DNA from 4 places in the Pedobacter sp. SG908 genome. Region 2 is predicted to be linked to each of the others. Evidence: riboswitches for the same ligand, from Rfam matches in the RefSeq annotation. Region 2 holds a riboswitch; each other region holds the start of a gene.

The links. Region 2 has a riboswitch for S-adenosylmethionine ahead of FHT21_RS04330 (TlpA disulfide reductase family protein). Riboswitches for the same ligand answer to the same signal wherever they lie in the genome.
Region 1: it holds a riboswitch for S-adenosylmethionine, as region 2 does, so the genes downstream of both, metH (methionine synthase) here and FHT21_RS04330 (TlpA disulfide reductase family protein) in region 2, are expected to answer to the same signal.
Region 3: it holds a riboswitch for S-adenosylmethionine, as region 2 does, so the genes downstream of both, FHT21_RS08055 (O-acetylhomoserine aminocarboxypropyltransferase/cysteine synthase) here and FHT21_RS04330 (TlpA disulfide reductase family protein) in region 2, are expected to answer to the same signal.
Region 4: it holds a riboswitch for S-adenosylmethionine, as region 2 does, so the genes downstream of both, FHT21_RS10420 (SusC/RagA family TonB-linked outer membrane protein) here and FHT21_RS04330 (TlpA disulfide reductase family protein) in region 2, are expected to answer to the same signal.

What each region holds. Positions count from the first base shown of each region.
Region 1 covers NZ_JAAOYY010000002.1:895,194-900,165, reverse strand. The annotation lists gene metH (methionine synthase) at 1-2,964, opposite strand, end outside; SAM riboswitch class I at 3,098-3,201, opposite strand; gene FHT21_RS18855 (Bax inhibitor-1/YccA family protein) at 3,325-4,080, opposite strand; gene FHT21_RS18850 (hypothetical protein) at 4,118-4,684, opposite strand; gene murQ (N-acetylmuramic acid 6-phosphate etherase) at 4,792-4,972, opposite strand, start outside.
Region 2 covers NZ_JAAOYY010000001.1:1,003,796-1,008,767, forward strand. The annotation lists gene FHT21_RS04310 (hypothetical protein) at 1-118, shown strand, start outside; gene FHT21_RS04315 (DUF4833 domain-containing protein) at 266-847, opposite strand; gene FHT21_RS04320 (hypothetical protein) at 895-1,074, opposite strand; SAM riboswitch class I at 1,153-1,252, opposite strand; tRNA gene FHT21_RS04325 (tRNA-Cys) at 1,257-1,327, opposite strand; SAM riboswitch class I at 2,238-2,335, shown strand; gene FHT21_RS04330 (TlpA disulfide reductase family protein) at 2,497-3,798, shown strand; gene FHT21_RS04335 (TlpA disulfide reductase family protein) at 3,878-4,972, shown strand, end outside.
Region 3 covers NZ_JAAOYY010000001.1:1,959,666-1,964,637, forward strand. The annotation lists gene FHT21_RS08045 (homoserine dehydrogenase) at 1-15, opposite strand, end outside; gene metX (homoserine O-acetyltransferase) at 159-1,217, opposite strand; gene FHT21_RS08055 (O-acetylhomoserine aminocarboxypropyltransferase/cysteine synthase) at 1,244-2,575, opposite strand; SAM riboswitch class I at 2,843-2,953, opposite strand; gene FHT21_RS08060 (hypothetical protein) at 3,164-4,180, shown strand; gene FHT21_RS08065 (aminotransferase class V-fold PLP-dependent enzyme) at 4,373-4,972, opposite strand, start outside.
Region 4 covers NZ_JAAOYY010000001.1:2,549,466-2,554,437, reverse strand. The annotation lists gene FHT21_RS10430 (trypsin-like peptidase domain-containing protein) at 1-60, shown strand, start outside; gene FHT21_RS10425 (TlpA disulfide reductase family protein) at 1,102-2,370, opposite strand; SAM riboswitch class I at 2,509-2,615, shown strand; gene FHT21_RS10420 (SusC/RagA family TonB-linked outer membrane protein) at 2,934-4,972, shown strand, end outside.

The sequences.
Region 1 (4,972 bases), on a different contig from region 2:
TTCGTCGAGGATACGTTTTAATAAAGTCTGTGCATCATCGAAAAGTTTCTTCGCTTCATCGCCTACATTTTTATCATCGAAAATTTTCGGGTAACTACCACGGAGCTCCCAGGTATGAAAAAATGGCGTCCAATCGATATATGGAACCAGTTCTTCTAAAGGATAATTATCGAAGATCCTTGTACCAGTAAATTCCGGAACAGGTAGATTAGGTTGAAAATCGATCTTAAATTTATTTGCACGTGCTTCTTCTAGGGTTTTAAAGCGTTTATCCGATCGTTTGTTTAAATGCGCTTCACGGGCTTTATCATATTCGGCCCTGATACCTGCAATATATTCGTCTCTGGTATCTGGATTCATTAAAGTACTGCAAACCGTAACGCTTCTGGAAGCATCTAACACGTGGATAGCAGGTCCAGAGTAATTTGGTGCTACTTTTACTGCCGCGTGGATCCTTGAGGTAGTTGCACCGCCGATAATTAATGGAATGGTAAAGCCTTCGCGTTCCATTTCTTTTGCAAAGTGAACCATTTCATCAAGTGATGGTGTAATTAAACCGCTTAAGCCAATAATATCGGCATTTATTTCCTTGGCTTTTTTAATGATCTCCTGCGCAGGAACCATCACGCCCATATCAACAATTTCGAAGTTGTTACAGGCTAAAACCACGCCCACAATATTTTTTCCTATATCGTGCACATCGCCCTTAACAGTGGCCATTAATACTTTTCCTGCGGAAGAGTTTTGATCCTGATCGGGATTATCCAGTTTCTCCTGTTCTATAAATGGCAATAAATAGGCTACGGCTTTTTTCATTACCCTTGCCGATTTAACCACCTGGGGCAAGAACATTTTTCCGGCACCGAATAAATCACCCACAATATTCATCCCGTCCATCAACGGCCCCTCGATTACCTGAATCGGGCGGGCATATTTTTGTCTGGCCTCCTCTACATCATCATCCAGGTATTCTACAATTCCTTTAACCAAAGAATGAGATAATCTCTCTTCAACAGAGCCTTTTCTCCACTCTTCATCTTTAACCACCTCTTTACCTTTCGATTTTACGGTATCAGCATATTCTACCAAACGCTCTGTTGCATCTTCCCTTCGGTTTAAGAGCACATCTTCTACCCTTTCTAGTAGTTCGGGTGGAATTTCCTGGTAAACCTCCAACATCCCCGCATTTACAATTCCCATATCTAAACCAGCCTGAATGGCATGGTAAAGAAATGCCGAGTGCATGGCTTCTCGCACTACATTATTTCCCCTAAAAGAGAACGAAATGTTAGAAACCCCTCCACTCACTTTAGCATGAGGCAGGTTTTCTTTAATCCAACGGGTGGCATTTATAAAATCGACTGCATAATTATTATGCTCTTCCAATCCTGTTGCAACGGTTAAGATATTCGGATCGAAAATAATATCCTCTGCCGGGAAACCAATTTCATTCACCAGGATATCGTAACTTCTTTTGCAAATTTCCTTTCTACGCTCGTAATTATCAGCCTGTCCCTGCTCATCAAAAGCCATTACTACTACCGCAGCACCATATTGCATAATTTTGCGGGCGCTTTCGCGGAATTTCTCCTCCCCTTCCTTTAAGGAGATGGAGTTTACAATCCCTTTTCCCTGTAAACATTTTAAGCCGTTTTCAATAACCGACCATTTGGATGAATCGACCATGATGGGCAATTTAGCAATATCAGGTTCAGAGGCAATGAGGTTTAAGAATTTGGTCATTGCCGCTTCCGAATCCAACATCCCTTCGTCCATGTTCACATCGATTACCTGCGCACCGCCCTCAACCTGTTGTAAGGCAACAGCCAATGCAGCTTCATAATCACCGCCTAAGATCAGTTTAGAGAATTTAGGGGATCCGGTAATATTTGTTCTTTCACCAATATTGACGAAAATGCTTTCTGGAGTGATGGTTACCGGTTCCAATCCGCTTAAACGCATGTAAGGCTCAAGCACTGGTACTTTCCTCGGCTCGGCTTTCCTCGCATTTTTAGCAATACAACCAATATGCTCTGGCGTGGTACCACAACAGCCACCCACAATGTTCACAAAACCTGATGCAATAAAATCGTCTACCAAATGTGCCGTTTCATGCGGTTGCTCATCATAAGCTCCAAACTCATTTGGTAAACCTGCATTTGGATAGGCCGAAACATAACAACCTGCTTTTGCGGCAAGCTCCTCAATATGCGGACGCATTTCTTTAGCTCCCAAAGCACAGTTAAAACCAATACTTAATGGTTTAGCATGCATTACAGAGTTTAAAAAAGCTTCGGCTGTTTGGCCTGAAAGCGTTCTTCCAGAGGCATCTGTAATAGTACCAGAAATCATGATCTCCAGTTTACGGCCAATTACCTCTTCATATTTTTTAATGGCCACAATAGCCACTTTAGCATTTAACGTATCGAAAATGGTTTCGATTAATAATACATCAGAACCACCATCTACCAAACCACGTACCTGTTCGTAATAAGCTGCTTCCAGTTCATCAAAATAAACCGCCCTAAAACCAGGGTCGTTTACATTTGGCGACATGGAAAGGGTACGGTTGGTTGGGCCAATAGCACCGGCCACAAAGCATTTACGATCTGGATTTGCAGCCATAAATTCGTTTACGGCTTCTTTTGCCACACGTGCACCTTCAAAACTCATCTCGTAAGAAAGGTCTTCCATCTGGTAATCGGCCATGGAAATGCGCTGTGTACTGAATGTATTAGTTTCGATGATATCGGCACCAGCAGCCAGGTACTCCAGGTGTATTGTTTTAATAATATCCGGACGTGTGATGTTGAGCAAATCGTTATTGCCTTTTACATCACAGGGATGGTTTTTAAATCGTTCCCCTCTAAAATCTTCTTCGGTTAGGGTATATCGCTGAATCATGGTACCCATTGCACCATCAATCACCAAAATACGTTTTTCTAATTCTTCTCTTATGCTCATTCTTGTTGTAAGATTTGAGATATGAGATGTTAGATATGAGCATGGATAAGACGCAATGTCTCAAATCTCAAATCTATAGTCTCAAGTCTCTAAAAGGCTTATTTAAAAAGTTGGTACGTGAATCGTAATCCTAAACTTATCTGTTTCCGCTATTTGCAGAATAGAATTTAGCACCTTGTAGGTTACAGGTTGCTAAGACTTCGTTGGGTCTAATCCCTCCGTCTTTCTTAATAAGCATACAAAAATGCAACAAAGCAACATCAATTCCAAAATTTATCGCATTGCTACCAAATAAAATTACAAAGGCCACGCAAAACTGCGCGGCCTTAAGAATTAAGAATATTGTTCTGTTTCTGGAGATTATCTTCTGTTACCGAAAATACGCAATAGTGATAAAAACAAGTTAATAAAAGTAATGTAAAGTGAAAGCGCACCCATGATTGCTAATTTTTTGCTTTCATTTACGCCTAAAGTGTTTCCATTTTCATCCAAACCTTCACCTATTCTTTTAAGCTCCTGAACTTTATATGCAGTTAATGCAGTAAAAATCGCCACTCCGATAAATCCCATAATATAACCTAATGTTGAGCTTCCCAAAAACATATTGATAACGCTAATGATCACTAAACCGATTACACCGGCAAATAATATTGGGCCAAACTTACTCAAATCTGTATCTGTAGTATATCCCATTATTGCCATTACTGCAAATATCGCGGCTGCTGCGGCAAAACTAATTACCACTGATGGTAAAGAATAGGTTAACAAGATGAAACTGAGCATTACTCCTGTTAATACAGAATAAAGCAAAAACACGCCTATTAACGCCTGATAAGACATTCGTTGCATACCGGCCCCCATCAGGAATACTAGCCCTAGTGGTGCAAATATTGCAATGTAACCTAACACAGTAAAGCCACCCTTACCTGTTTGTGGGTTATAAGATAAAAGATAATTCAATACTTCCGGTGTGCTGGCGATAAAGTAAGCTGCAACTGTTGAAACAGTTAATGCCACAAACATCCATAAGAAAACATTTCCAAAGAAACGTTTAGATGCAGATTTTTCCTGTACAAAAACACTGTTGTCTTGATATTGATAATTTTGTTGTTCCATTTTAAATTTGTGTATTTAACTATATAAAAATAAATATTTAGTTTAATCTTTTTGTCAGCAGTTCTTCAACTTTTTTAAAGAACTGTAGTGGTTTTAGTGTGCGCCATGGCAGATTGTCAAATGCACCACCAAAGTTAATGTAATAATCGATGTTATTATCGCGAAACTCGGTGATTACGTGTTCCTGAAAATTTACCCCAACAATCCAGCCATCTTCTACTTCCTGAAACCACTCTTCATAATAACTGTCATCAGAGGCATGAAAATTAAGCACATTTTCACCGATCAGGATAAATTTATTAATGCCTTCGTCCATCATCAGCTCTAAAATATCGCGTTTCAGCAGCATAATATCGTTATTAATGGCATCGTTCCATTCCCCTATAAACTCTATAATGGCATAACTGCGGTCATAATCAACGTACAACACCTTCATGTACAAGGTATTCGAGCCGAACTCATCCCATTGTGGGTGCAGTAAAAAGTTATAAATCTGCTTATCGAAGTAAAGTTCCGAATATTCGGTATTGTAAAATGGCGAACGCTCATCTTCTGCCGAAATATAATCATCTCTCCACTGATAATAAGGCTCAATTTCGTGCATGCTTCTTTTTAATTATTGAATGAGTGAGTTTTGAATGAGTGAATGTTTGATACTGCTGCTGAATTCAATCACCCTCTAATTCTATCACTCAAGCATTCTCTCATTTCTTAATGTCCGGCTTCAACTGCTTTACGCACACTTCCATAACGGGTTAATAACTCTGCTGCTTCTTCATAGCCTATATTCAGTTCATCGGCAACCATTTGTGTACCACGGTCTACCAGCTTATGATTGGTTAACTGCATATCGACCATTTTATTGCCAACTACACGCCCCAACTGAACCATA
Region 2 (4,972 bases):
AACCGGAAATTACATTGTTGCACCATCTATACCTTTGAACGGAAAAGTACAGTGGATAAAAGGTGAATTTAATAAGACTTTTAATACTGCAATTGATAATAGAAAAGAGCCGAAATAATCAATTGTGTCATAAACGAGGTGAATCAATGGTCTGTGTCTCACAGACCATCTTTGTTTTTACCATAAGAAAAGTCTCAAGAGGTTGTCATCCTGAGCAGGGTAGAAGGACCTTATTACAAGATAACTAAATATAATGAAGAATAGTTTACTTTACACTTATCCGCTCAACTATTGGTTTACCCGTTGCTTCATCAATACCTTCAACCTCTGCATACTTCACATTTGGGAGCCAGAAACTGCCACCCTGTATCCTGATAAATAATCGGGCAACCCTAATGGTTCGGTTGTTTATGGTCACCGAGACGTGATAGCTTTTATCGCTATACTTTTGCAGGTAAAATGGTAATTTTTTGTGTGATACAAACCTAAATTCATATTTATCGGCTCCAAGGGCCTTCGTGTCGATACCGTAGGCAAACTTGCGTTGGATATAACCGAGATCCTTTTTCTGTCCTTTTTCACCATACCGGATCCAATAAACCTGAATAGGAGCATCGGTATTGATAGTCCCGTTTTCTTTGAGATTTAATGCATAAATTAAAGTGTTCGTATTCGGATCACGCTGGAGGTAAAACAGCATATGATCTATATTTTTAGGTGTAGGAAAACTAAGTGGGGATGGATCTTTCGATTGTGCCCATGTTTGGGGTGAAAAGAGGAAAAAGGTTAAAACTATAATGAACGAGGTTTTAAGTAGAATGAGTAGTCTAGGTGGTGTTAAATACATTTTAGGCTTGTTTATTTAAGAGAGCTTTTAAAAGATTTGAATAATTTTTAGGTGTCGGTTTTGGGTTGATCATGTAGAATTTCTTCATCGATCTCATTAAGCTGTTCATTATAAAGCCGGTCTGATTCTGCCTTACAATGTTCATAATCATCTAATTTTTCGCAGGAAGTGTTTCCGTGGATCTCGAAAAAATCCCTGATGGATGGATAATCAAAATAAACTGACATATTATTAAGTTTAGGTTACCAATTTGGAAGGGATGGCCATTGATTGTTCGCCGAAAACAGTTAAGAAATCTGCTTTCAAACTCATCTTTTCTGCCATTGCAGAAGGAATTAGCACCTTGTTACGCAACAGGTTGCTAAGACATCAAAGGGCCATTCCCTACGTCTTTCTTGATAAGTATTAGACGTCATGGACGGAATCGAACCGCCGTACTAGGTTTTGCAGACCTTTACCTAACCACTCGGCCACATGACTATATGGTCTTTTCAAGTAGCTTTAGATTCACTTTTTGAAGAAGACTCAGCAAAAGTAAAAATTAATTACTATAATTTCTATAGAAATAGTAGTTTTTTTGTGAGATTTCTGATTGTTGAGCTTGTTTTATGGTATAATTTATTGGTTTTTAGTTGTTTGTGTATTTAAAATAAATTGCAGGTAGATCCTGAAACAAGGTGAGGATGACGATTACTCGCATACAACTCGCCATCGTGATCCGATAGTTATCGGATGCAACTAGATTTACAAGATGACTTTAGTATTCAATAAATTAAGGTTAAAGATTCTTGACTGCGTTAACAAAGACTGATTTAGAAAATCGGTCGTCATTTCCTTTGCTTAGCGAAAGGAAATGACGATTCGCGTATACCTATCATCACTACTCTTTTGCTTTCTTGTTAAGATACCTGCCTCTCCGAACGGCCTAATGCTATGCCCTTGCATAATTCCCTCAGTCCAATTTCTTCTTTAATTGTAAATTATATTTCTGTAAATCAATTGTTTACTAATAAAGTCTATAAAATCTATAGGAATACTTGTTTAAATTAAACGAAGTTTATACATTTACAAAAAAAAATAATAGTTCACTAGCAAATTTACGTTCAAGATGAAACTCCGCAGACAACCTCAGCCATATCCCCTGATCAATTATTCAGATCAGTATAACTGCTGTTGCCGCTAATATAAGCTAAGATACAGATCACCTGTTAAAGGTTTTCATTCAGATATTCTTATTTAAAAATCCTGGTACCCCGGGGCCTTTTGATAGAATATTATGGTGGTCATGTATTTAAGTCAATAAGTTGCCGGGGTATCAGGAACAGCCCAAACTAATCACCACCACTAGTTTAGGTTATTACTCTAATTAATTCACCACCATTAATTAGTTGATTTATACAGAAGAAGGGAGAGTCAGTACTCGTTGAACTTCTAGCAACTTTCCATAGGAAAAAGTGCTCAAACTGATCTAGCAATAGATTATAAATTAACCAATAACAAGTAAACTCACGTTTCCTGTTAGGGATTTCATTAAAAGCATAACAGTTGTTTAAACAGCCTGTATCTGTGCTATATGGTTTTCTGTGGGAGAAATTGTGCCTTGTTATTAAAAACTCTAAAACGATAGTGTTTAACTAATAATGATGATTATGAAAATGAAAATTTCCTCAAGAATTGCATGCCTAACCACCTCAGTCCTGTTACTGGGAGGCATTGCATCAGCCAGGGTGGCAAAACCATTCCCAAAAGAAGGGATTTGGAGGGGTGAGTTTAATGTAAGCGAATCAAAAGTGCCGTTTAATTTCGAATTAAAAGGTAAAAACCCTCAAACAGCAATTTTAACCTTAATTAATGGCTCCAGACGTGATGATTTTCATGTTGAACGACGTGGCGATGATTCCATCTATGTAAAAATGAATACTTACGATGCTGCTTTGGTGGCAAAAATAGAAACTGATGGCACTTTATCAGGCGAATACCGCAGTCTGGTACCTGGTTTCAGGGGCAATTCACTTCCCTTTGTAGCAGAGCATGGTAAAAATTACCGCTTTGTAGAACCTGGAAAAGATATCGCACCAAAACACAATATCTCTGGCAAGTGGGAAATAAAAACCTATACCAAAGAAGCTGTACCAGCATCTATTGCTTTATTAAAGCAGAATGGAAATAAACTTACCGGAGTAATCATGACTGTTGTGGGCGATACACGGGAGCTTGAAGGTACTGTACAGGGTGATGAATTTGAGTTGTCTGGCTTTACCGGACCAAGCCCTTTTATTGTAAAAGGAAAAATTAACGACGATAACAGCATTACTGGCGAACAGGGTTTCGGAATTTATAAAAACCTGAAATTTGATGGCCAGCGCAACGAAAATGCCGAGCTTCCTGATCCTTACAAGCTTACTTTTCTTAAAGAAGGTTATAAAAAACTTGATTTTACCTTTCCAGATCTAACAGGGAAAAATGTTTCCTTGAGCGACGATAAATACAAAGGTAAGGTCGTAATTATTGAAACGATTGGTACCTGGTGCCCAAATTGTACCGATCAAACGGTTTTTCTTTCGCCATGGTTTAAAAAGAACCAAAAACGAGGCGTGGAAGCCATTGCGATTGGTTTCGAACAAAAAGATGATCTCGAATATGCCAAGTACACGTTGGGTAAATTGAAAGAGAAATATGGTATCACTTACGATATCCTGTTTGGTGGCATTGCCGATAAAAAAGTAGTGGCTGAAAAACTGCCTGCGCTAAATAAATTCATTGCTTTTCCAACAACCATCATTATCGATAGAAAAGGAAATGTAAGAGAAATTTATACCGGCTATACAGGCACCGTAACCGGAAAATACTTTAACGATTACGAAACCAAATTTAACAAAGTGCTCGACGAGCTGATTGCTGAACCAGTACCCGAAAAACTGGCTTCAGCAGAAACACTAAAAAGTAAATAACCTAAACTAAGTATAAACAAAATATTAGGCTGTATTTCATTGCAGCCTATATTTTAACCTACACTTAAAACTATACAAGATGAAAACTTACTTTGCTAAAATGCAGGTGCTGGCACTGGCATCGCTCATTTCTACAACAGCCTTTGCTGTAAATAAGGTGCATGAAGAACCGAAAACAGCCAAAAAATTTATAAAAGAAGGAATTTGGCGCGGTGTTTTTAAGGTAGCTGAAACAGAAGTGCCTTTTAATTTCGAATTGAAAGGAAAAGATGCAGCGCATGCCACGTTTACGCTGTTAAACGGTACGCGGAGAGACGATTTCCACATCAAATACCTGGGACAGGATTCACTATTTATCAAAATGAATACTTACGATGCAGCTTTGGTGGCCAAAATTGAAAGTGATGGCCGGATCTCTGGCGAATATAGAAGCCTGGTGCCGGGTTTGCAGGGCAATGCTTTGCCTTTTACTGCAGAGCAAGGTAAATCTTACCGTTTTGTTGAGCCGGGAAAAGACGTTGCACCTGTTGCCAATTTAACTGGTAAATGGGAGTTTAAAGGTTTTTCTAAAGAAGCTGTTCCAAACAAAGTTGCCATATTAAAACAAGAAGGAAATAAACTTACTGGTGTAATTATGCAGGTAACCGGCGATAGCCGTGAGCTTGAAGGTACCGTACAGGGAAACCAATTTGTACTTTCTGGTTTTAGTGGACCAAGCCCTAAAATTTATAAGGGTACCATTAACGAAGACGGTACACTTTCGGGTGAAATTAGCCAGGGCATTTACGATAACTTAAAGTTTACCGGCGTAAAAGACAGTAAGGCAGAATTGCCAGATCCTTATAAACTAACACATTTAAAGGAAGGTGTTAAAAAACTTGCTTTTACTTTTCCCGATCTGAATGGCAAACCTGTTTCGTTAACTGATGATAAATATAAAGGCAAGGTTGTGATTGTAGAACTGGTGGGTACCTGGTGCCCCAACTGTACCGACCAAACCGTATTCCTTTCTCCTTGGTTCAATAAAAATTCGAAAAGAGGGGTAGAAGCCATCGCCATTGGTTTCGAGCAGAAAGATGATCTTGAGTATGGAAAATATACACTTGGAAAGCTTCGCGATAAATACAACATTAAATACGATATCCTATTTGGCGGATTGGCCGATAAAAGATTG
Region 3 (4,972 bases), 960 kb from region 2:
TAAATTCTTACTCATTATTTTAGACTTGATTACACAGATAAACAGATTACTGATTAACTGCATTTATTTTATATTATTTTTTGTTGAATTTGATAGTACAGGTATTGGCTATTCTCTTTATTTTTCACCTTAACCCCTAAACCATAACCTTCTACCTCCTAGGCAGTGTGCTGCAATTTGATTATCTTTTTATTCCGGCTTTCCTTAATAAAGTTTCCGATTATGTTAGTCAAAGCATCTGTTTCGATTAAAAACCCATCATGGCCATAATCTGAGTGCAAAGCACTAAATTCTGCTCCCGGGATATGATCGGCCAGATATTTTTGTTCCGATAAAGGAAATAAAACGTCATTTTCTATCCCGATTACCAAGGTATTTGCCGTAATTAGTTTTAGTGCATCGGCAATGCTTTTGCGGCTACGGCCCACATTGTGGCTGTCCATTGCTTTGGTTAAATAATAATAACTGTAAGCGTTAAAGCGGTTGATCAGTTTTTCTCCCTGATAGTTCTGATAAGAAGACGATCTGAAATTGTCGGTCTTGTCGTTTACACTTTCTACCTGTGTACTGCCGTAAGCACTGTAGGTTCTATAACTTAATAGTGCAATGCTACGGGCTGTTTTTAAACCTTTACTGCCACCGTTTGGTTGGTTGGCATAAAAAGTTCTATCGGTAGTAATGGCCAAACGCTGACTTTCGTTAAAAGCAATTCCCCAAGGAGAATGTGCTGCATTGGTGGCAATCAAGATCAGGTTTTCGATTTTATTCGGTTCCGAAATACTCCATTCAACAGCTTGTTGCCCGCCTAAAGAACCGCCGATTAATAATTTAATATAATTAATACCTAAATGCGCAGCTAATAACTGGTGTGCCGATACTAAATCGCGGATGGTAAACTGCGGAAAAGAAAGGTAATAAGGTAAGCCCGTTACCGGATTGGTACTTAATGGGTTTGTACTACCATAATGCGAGCCTAAAACATTAGCGCAAACAACATAATGCTCTTCCGGATTGAATAAAGCATTCTCACCAAACAAACCTTCCCACCATTCAAAAACATCAGCATTGGCCGTAAGTGCATGGCAAACCCAAATCACATTATCTTTATTTGCATTTAATTTGCCATAAGTTTGATAAGCAATTTGCAGGTTACGGATTTTTTTTCCGCTTTCTAATTTAAACTGTTTGTTATAATGATATGTTGATGCTGTACTCATTGTTTTGTTGTATTCGGAATAAACGGTTAGGCTTGTAAACTCTCTGTTGGAACTGAAGCATTAATTGTTGCAAATGCCTGTTCGAAATCGGCTTTAATATCATCAATATGCTCAATGCCTACTGATACCCTTAAAGCATTCGGTTTTACACCTGCAGCTAATTGTTCCGTTTCGCTTAATTGTTGGTGTGTTGTGGCCGAAGGTTGAATGATCAGCGTTTTTGCATCACCCACATTGGCCAGGTGCGATACCAGTTTTAAGTTATCAATTACCTGTGTTGCATTTTCTTTGCTTCCGGCTAACTCGAAAGATAAAACTGCGCCAAAACCATTGCTTAAATATTTTTTAGCCAGGTTATTGTATTTACTGCTGGCTAAGCCAGGGTACTGAACTTCTTTAACTAATGGATGGTTTTCTAACCAGGTGGCCAATTCTAATGCATTATCTACATGACGTTGTACGCGGAGCGATAATGTTTCTAATCCTTGTAATAAAAGAAAAGAATTGAAAGGCGATAGGGCAGGTCCAAGATCTCTTAATCCCTCTACACGGGCACGGATGATAAACTGGATGTTTCCAAATGGTCCACCAATACCAAAAACATCACTAAAAACCAAACCATGATAACCTTCAGAAGGTTCAGAGAACTGAGGGAATTTTCCATTGCCCCAGTTGTAATTTCCACCGTCAACTATTACTCCGCCAATGCTTGTTCCATGGCCACCGATCCATTTCGTTGCAGATTCTACAACAATATTGGCACCGTGTTCCAATGGTTTAAACAAATAACCTCCTGCACCAAAAGTATTGTCGACTATTAAAGGGAGATCGTATTTTTTTGCAATGGCAGCAATTTTTTCGAAATCGGGAACGCTAAACGCAGGATTTCCGATGGTTTCGAGATAAATGGCTTTAGTTTTATCGGTAATTTTAGCTTCAAATTCTTCAGGTACATCTGGATTTGCAAAATCGACATGTATACCCAAACGTTTAAAAGCTACTTTAAATTGGTTGTAAGTTCCACCGTAAATGTGAGATGAAGAAACAATGCTATCACCAGCTTCCAATATGTTATTTAACGCTATAAATTGAGCAGCTTGCCCCGATGCCACAGCCAAAGCAGCTACACCACCTTCTAAAGCTGCGATACGTTTTTCGAAAACATCGTTGGTAGGATTCATAATCCTGGTGTAGATATTGCCAAATTCTTTTAAGGCAAATAAATTTGCGCCATGCTCAGCGTTTTTAAAACCATAAGAAGTGGTTTGGTAAATGGGAACAGCCCTTGAACCTGTTGTTGGATCTATTTCCTGGCCAGCGTGTAATTGTAAAGTTTCAAATTTATATGATGTTGACATAGTATCTATTTTTTTAATTGTTGAGTGGGTAAATGCATTAAGATTTTGGGCAATCGTAAAATGTAACAAGGCGTATCCCGATTTTTCGGGACCTTCCAGTTTGAAAGAAACAAAAAAGGAAGATTTTTAAATTACAGTATGCAACAGCACATACAAGCAATCGCGCGCACATCACAACAAGTAATAGAAATAGAAGCTCGTTCTAACTTGTTAAGGTTTGATTTTGGTTCGCTCAGCGATTGAAGATTTAATGTTTTCATCAGTTCTAATTTATATCTCCAAATAACACCATGTTATCCGGTCAGGAATTGGCACCTTCTCTTTCTGAGGGTTGCCAGTGGGTCATCGAGCCAGTCTCTCGCCACTTCTTTATAAATCAACCTGTGAAGATTGACTTTTATTTAGCTTTCCGCCAAATAATATTCCAAATGTCTGAATTAAATTTTAATCGACAAAATAAAATTTCGAATTTAAACTAACACATTGAAAATGAGCAATGTATTTTTGTAGCGGTATACCAAACTAAAACTTTTAATATAAAATTAACGCTTAAAATTCTAAGTTTGTGTTACCTATCTAAATTTAATCATGATGAAAAATATAAAAGCTTTAGGTTTAGGCCTGCTACTAACTGCAATGTGTTTAAGTAATGCAAACGCCCAATTTGGTGGTTTGAAGGACAAATTACTAAAAGTTGGCACGGCCCAGGGTGCTAAAGCATTAGGCGTAGACAAGTTTTTAAAGCAACCTGCTGCCATTACCACTAATTTTGAAGATGTAAATAGAGAAGGCGAAAAACAGCCTGATTTTATTAATTCATTAAATTTAAAAGCCCAGCCCTTGTATTTACTGCCTAAAAATCCAGAAGGCGGTTTCGTGCTTTGCGAGGGGCTTTACGAAATGACCAATAAAAGCTACTGCCTAAAAGCCGGAACTTTTGCGCCATCAAAAGGAGATGGATATATGTTTGCCCCAGTTTTAGGGCCGAAAGAAGAAATTGTGGTTTCTATACTTAAAAGTGCAGAAAAACATCCTGATGTTGAACAACACGATATCCAGGCGTTGTTATGGACCATTATTGCCAGAACGAAATTTGCCGATTTCAATGGACAGGTTAAACTTACTGCGATAAAATTATTAACACCGAAACAACTTACGCAATTAGAAGGAGGTGCTTTAGGTGTTTTGCCTTTCGATGTAATGGAAAAAGCTAAAGATCAGTTACCATCAGGCGTGAGAGCCGTTTTTGAAGCAGAAAATAATATTCGACAACTAGTAGCTTCTGGAAATTATACTTATGCCGACATGGAAAAGTACGCCATTATAGCAGGTATGGCTCCTCCAAGAAGCGATGTGCCAAGTGGTATCTGGACTAAACACCCTGACGGTTATTATGTGCGTTATTTTCCTTCTGGTTATTCGATTACCAAGGTGCAGGTATATGTACCAAAAGAATTATTGGCAAATGGAGCTAGGCTGGTTTATGATGCAGCAGGAGATATTGCCTGCCCAGCCAATACAGGATCGCAACGTTTAGCGCAGACTAATGAGCCCTTGGAGGCAAATTATTCCTTGAAGTTAACCACGATTTGTAATCCTAAATAAGTTTTGGAAATTAGGGTTCTGTAATCCTTAGGGTATTGCATTCCCGCTTTACGCTTTATCTCCCTTTTGGCTACCCTTCGACTTCGCTCAGGATGACAGCCAAAAAGGATATCGCTGCAATCGGGTTTAGAAACAAAGATTCGTAATAACTAGAAACCTATAAGGTCTTTAAGTCCTTATAGGTTTTATATTTTACCCCAGCGCCTGTGCCAAATCGGCAATAATATCATCAACATGCTCTAAGCCTACAGAAATACGAAGTAAATTTTTTGGCGTTTTGCTATCGGGGCCTTCCACCGAATAGCGGTGCTCAATTAAACTCTCTACACCTCCTAAACTCGTCGCTTGCGCAAATAACTTTACCTTATTCACCACCTGATGTGCAGCTTCAATATCTCCTTTAACTAAGAACGACATCATCCCACCAAAATCTTTCATTTGTTTCTTTGCAATTGCGTGTTGTGGGTGATTTTCCAATCCAGGATAAAAAACAGCTTCAACATTCGGGTGTCCGTTTAAATAGTCAGCGATAATCTTTCCATTTTCACAGTGGCCTTTCATGCGATAAGCCAGGGTTTTAATACTTCTGGTTAAGAGAAAACAATCGAAAGGGGAAGGCACCGCACCACCAGTTTGCTGAATGTTTTTGATTTTCTCCCATAACTCGTCTTTTTTAGCGGTTACTAAAATCCCGCCGAGCACATCACTATGACCACCCAGGTATTTGGTGCTGCTATGCATTACAATATCAGCACCTAATAAAACCGGATTTTGTAAAATAGGCGAAGCAAA
Region 4 (4,972 bases), 1.5 Mb from region 2:
ACAACGGTGGTGATACCAAAGAAAACAATTATTAGTTTTGTATCGAAAGCTATTCAATAGCTTGGTGCTTTTGCCACTGAAGCAGTCAGTAAAGGTTGTCATTCTGTCCAAAGGACTCCTACGGAGAGTCTGTCGAAGAATCTTTATTTAAATTCCTTTATCTATTTTTGGTGCACTGGCCCAGGTTAAATAAACCTTATTGCAGCGGCTATCCTTTTTGCTGCAGGGCCAAACAAACAGCAATAACATTCGCAAAAAGATAGGAGCGGAAAGAAGGACTGCCTAAACCGAAGCGTGCTAACACTGCTTTCCAAAAAGGGGACGGTATATATTTTTGAAGCGCAATGTCAGGGGTAATTATTAAAGTTTGTTCCCGTTCTCCGCTGTATCCCTCCGATGTGCTTCAGGGATGCCGCTTCGCCCGGGGCTAAAAATGCAGTTACTACTAAGAACAAAATGTAAAACGCTATTTTGTTCCTTGTACAAACCTTTGTTAAATAAACCTTATTGTAGCGGCTATCCTTTTTGCTGCAGGGCCAAACAAACAGCAATAACATTCGCAAAAAGATAGAAGCGGAAAGAAGGACTGCCGTAGCCGATAGGCATTACACCTGCTTTACTAAAAAAAAGTAAAATTAATTTCTGGAGCGCAAAGGCTGAGCTACTATTAATGTTATTTCCCGTTCTTTGCTGTATCCCTCCGCTGTGCTTCAGGGATGCCGCTTTGCCCGGGGCTAAAAACACAGTTGCTACTAAGAACAAAATGTAAAACGCTATTTTGTTCCTTGTACAAACCTTTGTTAAATAAACCTTATTGTAGCGGCTATCCTTTTTGCTGCCGAGCCAAACAAACAGCAATAACATTCGCAAAAAGATAGAAGAGGAAAGAAGGACTGCCCGAACTGAAGTGCGCTAAACCTGCTTTCCAAAAACGATACATTATGCATTATTATTTATTATTTGGAGCGGCTTGCCTGTGCTACCATTTAATTTGCCACGGAAGCACGGAAATCAAGGAAGTTCTATTGGTCGGTGTCTCACCGACCAACGCTTTATTTCGGTTGGTGAGACACCAACCGATAAGAAATGAGAGTGCTATGCCTATTTCTTCAATAGCGTATCAATTTCTGTATTAAATTCTTTAATAAACTCATCATAAAACTTACCAGTGGCCGGGCCATTAAAACCAGTATGGATCTGGGCTACATTACCTTGTTTATCAATTATTATCGTGGTTGGGAACGATAAAAAAGAATCGAGTGCAGGCAACGATTCGGATACAACCTGTTTATCGGCAGTACCTGCAATAACCTGGTCGTAATCAATTCCAAAACGTTCGCGGAAACGTGTCATCACCTTTTTTGCATATTCAGGTTCGGTTGAGCGTTCGTAATGTAAAGCGATAATTTCTACACCGCGGTTTTTGTTCTTTTTGTACCATGGCGCCAAAAAGGTAGCTTCGTCAACACAGTTAGGGCACCAGCTTCCGGTGATGGTCAAAATCACCACTTTGTTTTTATACTTCTCATCTTTTAGCGAAATCTTTTTCCCGTTGATATCAGGAAAGCTAAAATCAAGTGTTTTATATCCTTTTTTAAGGTAGGTGAGTTTATAAGGATCAGGCAGGGCAGCATCTTTATTTTTGGTCCCGGTAAAAGACTGGCTTCCCCTTGCACCTAAAATTTCACCGGTTAATGAGCCATCTGACTGGAAAGTTCCTTTATAATAGGCAGGAGATGAGCCAATAAAACTAGAAAGTTGAAACTCATTTCCTTCCACAACACCCTCCAGATAGCGCGAATCGCCTGTTACGCGTAGAAAAGTACCCGTAAGTTTGTTTCCCGTTTGCTTAAATAAACCTACTGTTTTTTCTTCTTTACCATTTGGCGATTTAAAAACCACATCATAACTACCAGAATAGTCTGCTGTTGCTGGTTTATCTGCCGTTTTAAAACGATAATTTTTTCGTTCAGCAATAATTACCAAAGGTTGGCCAGTTTTATCTTGCTTTCTTAATGTACCAGATAAATGATCGCCATCTATTGCAAATGCGAGTTCGTTATCAAACTGATCCAGTTTTACGAAAAGTGAATCAGCAGTCTGTTTTACCAGACCACCTTCGAAACTTTCTTCGGCATTGCGGAAATATAATTTCTGTTGACCGCTTTTTTCATTGATCTCGAAATTAAAAGGAATTTCCAGACCTTCCTTTACTTTCGCTATGCCGCGCCAATTGCCGAGGGCAACAAAGGCTTTTGATTTTATTTTGTTGAGTTTTACTACCTGATTGGGTAAAGTATTATGTTCCTGGGCATAGATAAAAGTTGTTGATATGGCCAATACGGCTGCTAAAATGGATTTTAGTTTCATTGGGGATGTATATTTATCGACTAAATTAGTAGACAAAGATATGGATGTAATTGCCAAAGAAAAAATATTTCAATAAAAATCTATAAAAACTATAGGATAAATGGAATTAATTATACCTTTGCCCCAGTTATTTTAAAATACTTATCAAGAAAGGCGGAGGGAATGGCCCTATGAAGCCTTAGCAACCATCTAATTTTTAGAAATGGTGCTAATTCCATCTCAGATGAATCTGGGGTAGTTAAGTCAGTTGTTTGCGTTATCCTTATAAGAATATATGGAGCACTTCTGATTTATGGGGTGCTTTTTTTTTGCCCTGATGCACGCTTGAAAAGTAAATACGGTTTAAAGAAAATTATTCAGATGAAAAAAACAGACAAGCTAAAAGCTATTGATGTAAACCTTAGTGCATACTTCCGAATGCGCATGCCCTGTTAAAATCGCTCCATTTAACAGGCTTTTTTGATCTAACCATTCCTTTGTTTTCTTATAAAACACGGTTATTAACCGTTAGGAATTGTTTTGCCCAAAATTATTATCCCTTATTAACTAATTAACTACACAATATGCTTAAAAATTTAAAATCAATAGCGCTTATCTTTTTGCTCCTCATAGCACAAAAGCTTTCCGCTCAAGATGTCACGGTTACCGGAACTGTAAAGTCGGCAGATGGTGAAACACTCCCAGGTGTTTCCATATTAATAAAAGAAACCAAACAGGCCACCATTTCTGATGCAAAAGGAGCTTTCTCTATTAGTGCACCAGATAAGGGCACATTGGTATTTTCTTATATCGGTTTTAAGAGTCAGGAAATACAAATCAATAAAAACGCAGACCCAGTTTCGGTCATTCTTCAATCAAGCGATAATGCGTTGGATGAGGTAGTGGTTACGGCATTGGGTATTTCGCGACAGAAAAAATCGCTAGGTTATGCTGTTCAGGAATTAAAAGGACAGGATTTGGCTGAAGCTAAAGAATCCAACCTGGTAAATGCACTGGCCGGAAAAATAGCTGGTGTACGGGTAACTAACAGCCAGGGGAGTATGGGGTCGTCACGAGTGGTTATTAGGGGAGAAACTTCCATTGCAGGAAATAACCAGCCATTATTTGTAGTTGATGGGATTCCGGTAGATAACTCTCAGTTAAATTCGGCTGGGGCAAGAGATTATGCCAATACCATTTCAGATATCAATCCGGAAGATATAGAATCGATGAGTGTGTTAAAAGGACCAAATGCCGCGGCGCTATATGGCTCGAGGGCTGCAGCAGGCGTTATACTCATTAAAACCAAAACGGGTAAATCGAAAAAAGGATTAGGCATTGCCATCAATTCGAATGCTGTTTTAGAAACTTTACTTACCCTGCCCGTTTATCAAAATGCTTTCGGTCAGGGATCGGAAGGCAAGTTTAGTTACGTAGACGGTGCAGGTAAAGGCATTAACGATGGCGTAGATGAAAGCTGGGGTCCTAAATTGGATGGAAGACTAATTCCACAATTTTTTTCGAAGGGAGTAGCCGTTCCTTTTGTGGCACATCCCGATAATGTGCGCGATTTCTTTCAAACAGGATATTCATTGAACAATGGGGTATCGGTTGCAGATGCTGGTGAAAAATATGATTACCGGATATCATATAATAACCTAAAACAGGTGGGGATAGTACCTAACTCTGGTCAGGGCAAAAATTCCTTTGTGTTCAATACATCATTAAAAATAACACCGAAGTTAACCTTAACTGCCAATGCAAATTATAGCAAACTTAACTCTGATAATTTACCTGGAACAGGCGGTTCGAGATCAACCAGTACGATGTTGCAGTTTACCTGGTTCGGCCGTCAGGTTGATATTAACCAATTGAAAAACTATTTGGACGAAAATGGAAAAACGTTTAACTGGAACAACAGTTATTACAGCAATCCTTATTGGGTAGCATACGAAAATACAGTATCGCAAAACCGTAGCCGGATTATTGGAAGTTTAGCCCTTAACTATAAGATTATTGATGGACTTGATTTCAATTTCAGATCAGGGACCGATTATTACAACGATAGACGTAAAGTTAGGATTGCCTATGGTACCAATGGAACACCTTTCGGCTCTTATACTGAGAGTGCCTTTACCGTAAGTGAAAATAATACAGATGCGACATTAAACTTTAACAAACAGTTGAATGATGATTTTAGCCTCGAATTGTTAGGTGGTGGGAACATCCGTAGACAATATATTGAGCAGAACGATCAAAGTGCACCTAAACTGGCCATCGCCGGACTTTATACCCTTAAAAACTCTCGCGATCCCCTGATTTCATTAAATAATTTATCAAGACTAAAATCTTATAGTGTTTATGCCTCTGGCCAGATTGGCTTCAGGAATTACCTTTTTGCCAACATTACGGCCCGTAACGATTGGTCATCTACCTTGCCGGCGCAGAACAGGTCTTATTTTTACCCATCATTTAATGGAAGTTTTGTAGCAACCGAGGCGTTCGATATTAAAAGCAAAGCTCTTAACTATTTAAAAATACGCGGAGGTTGGTCTAAAGTTGGTAAAGATGCCGATCCTTACCGTTTGATTAATACTTATGCATTTGGTGCGCCGTTTAGCAT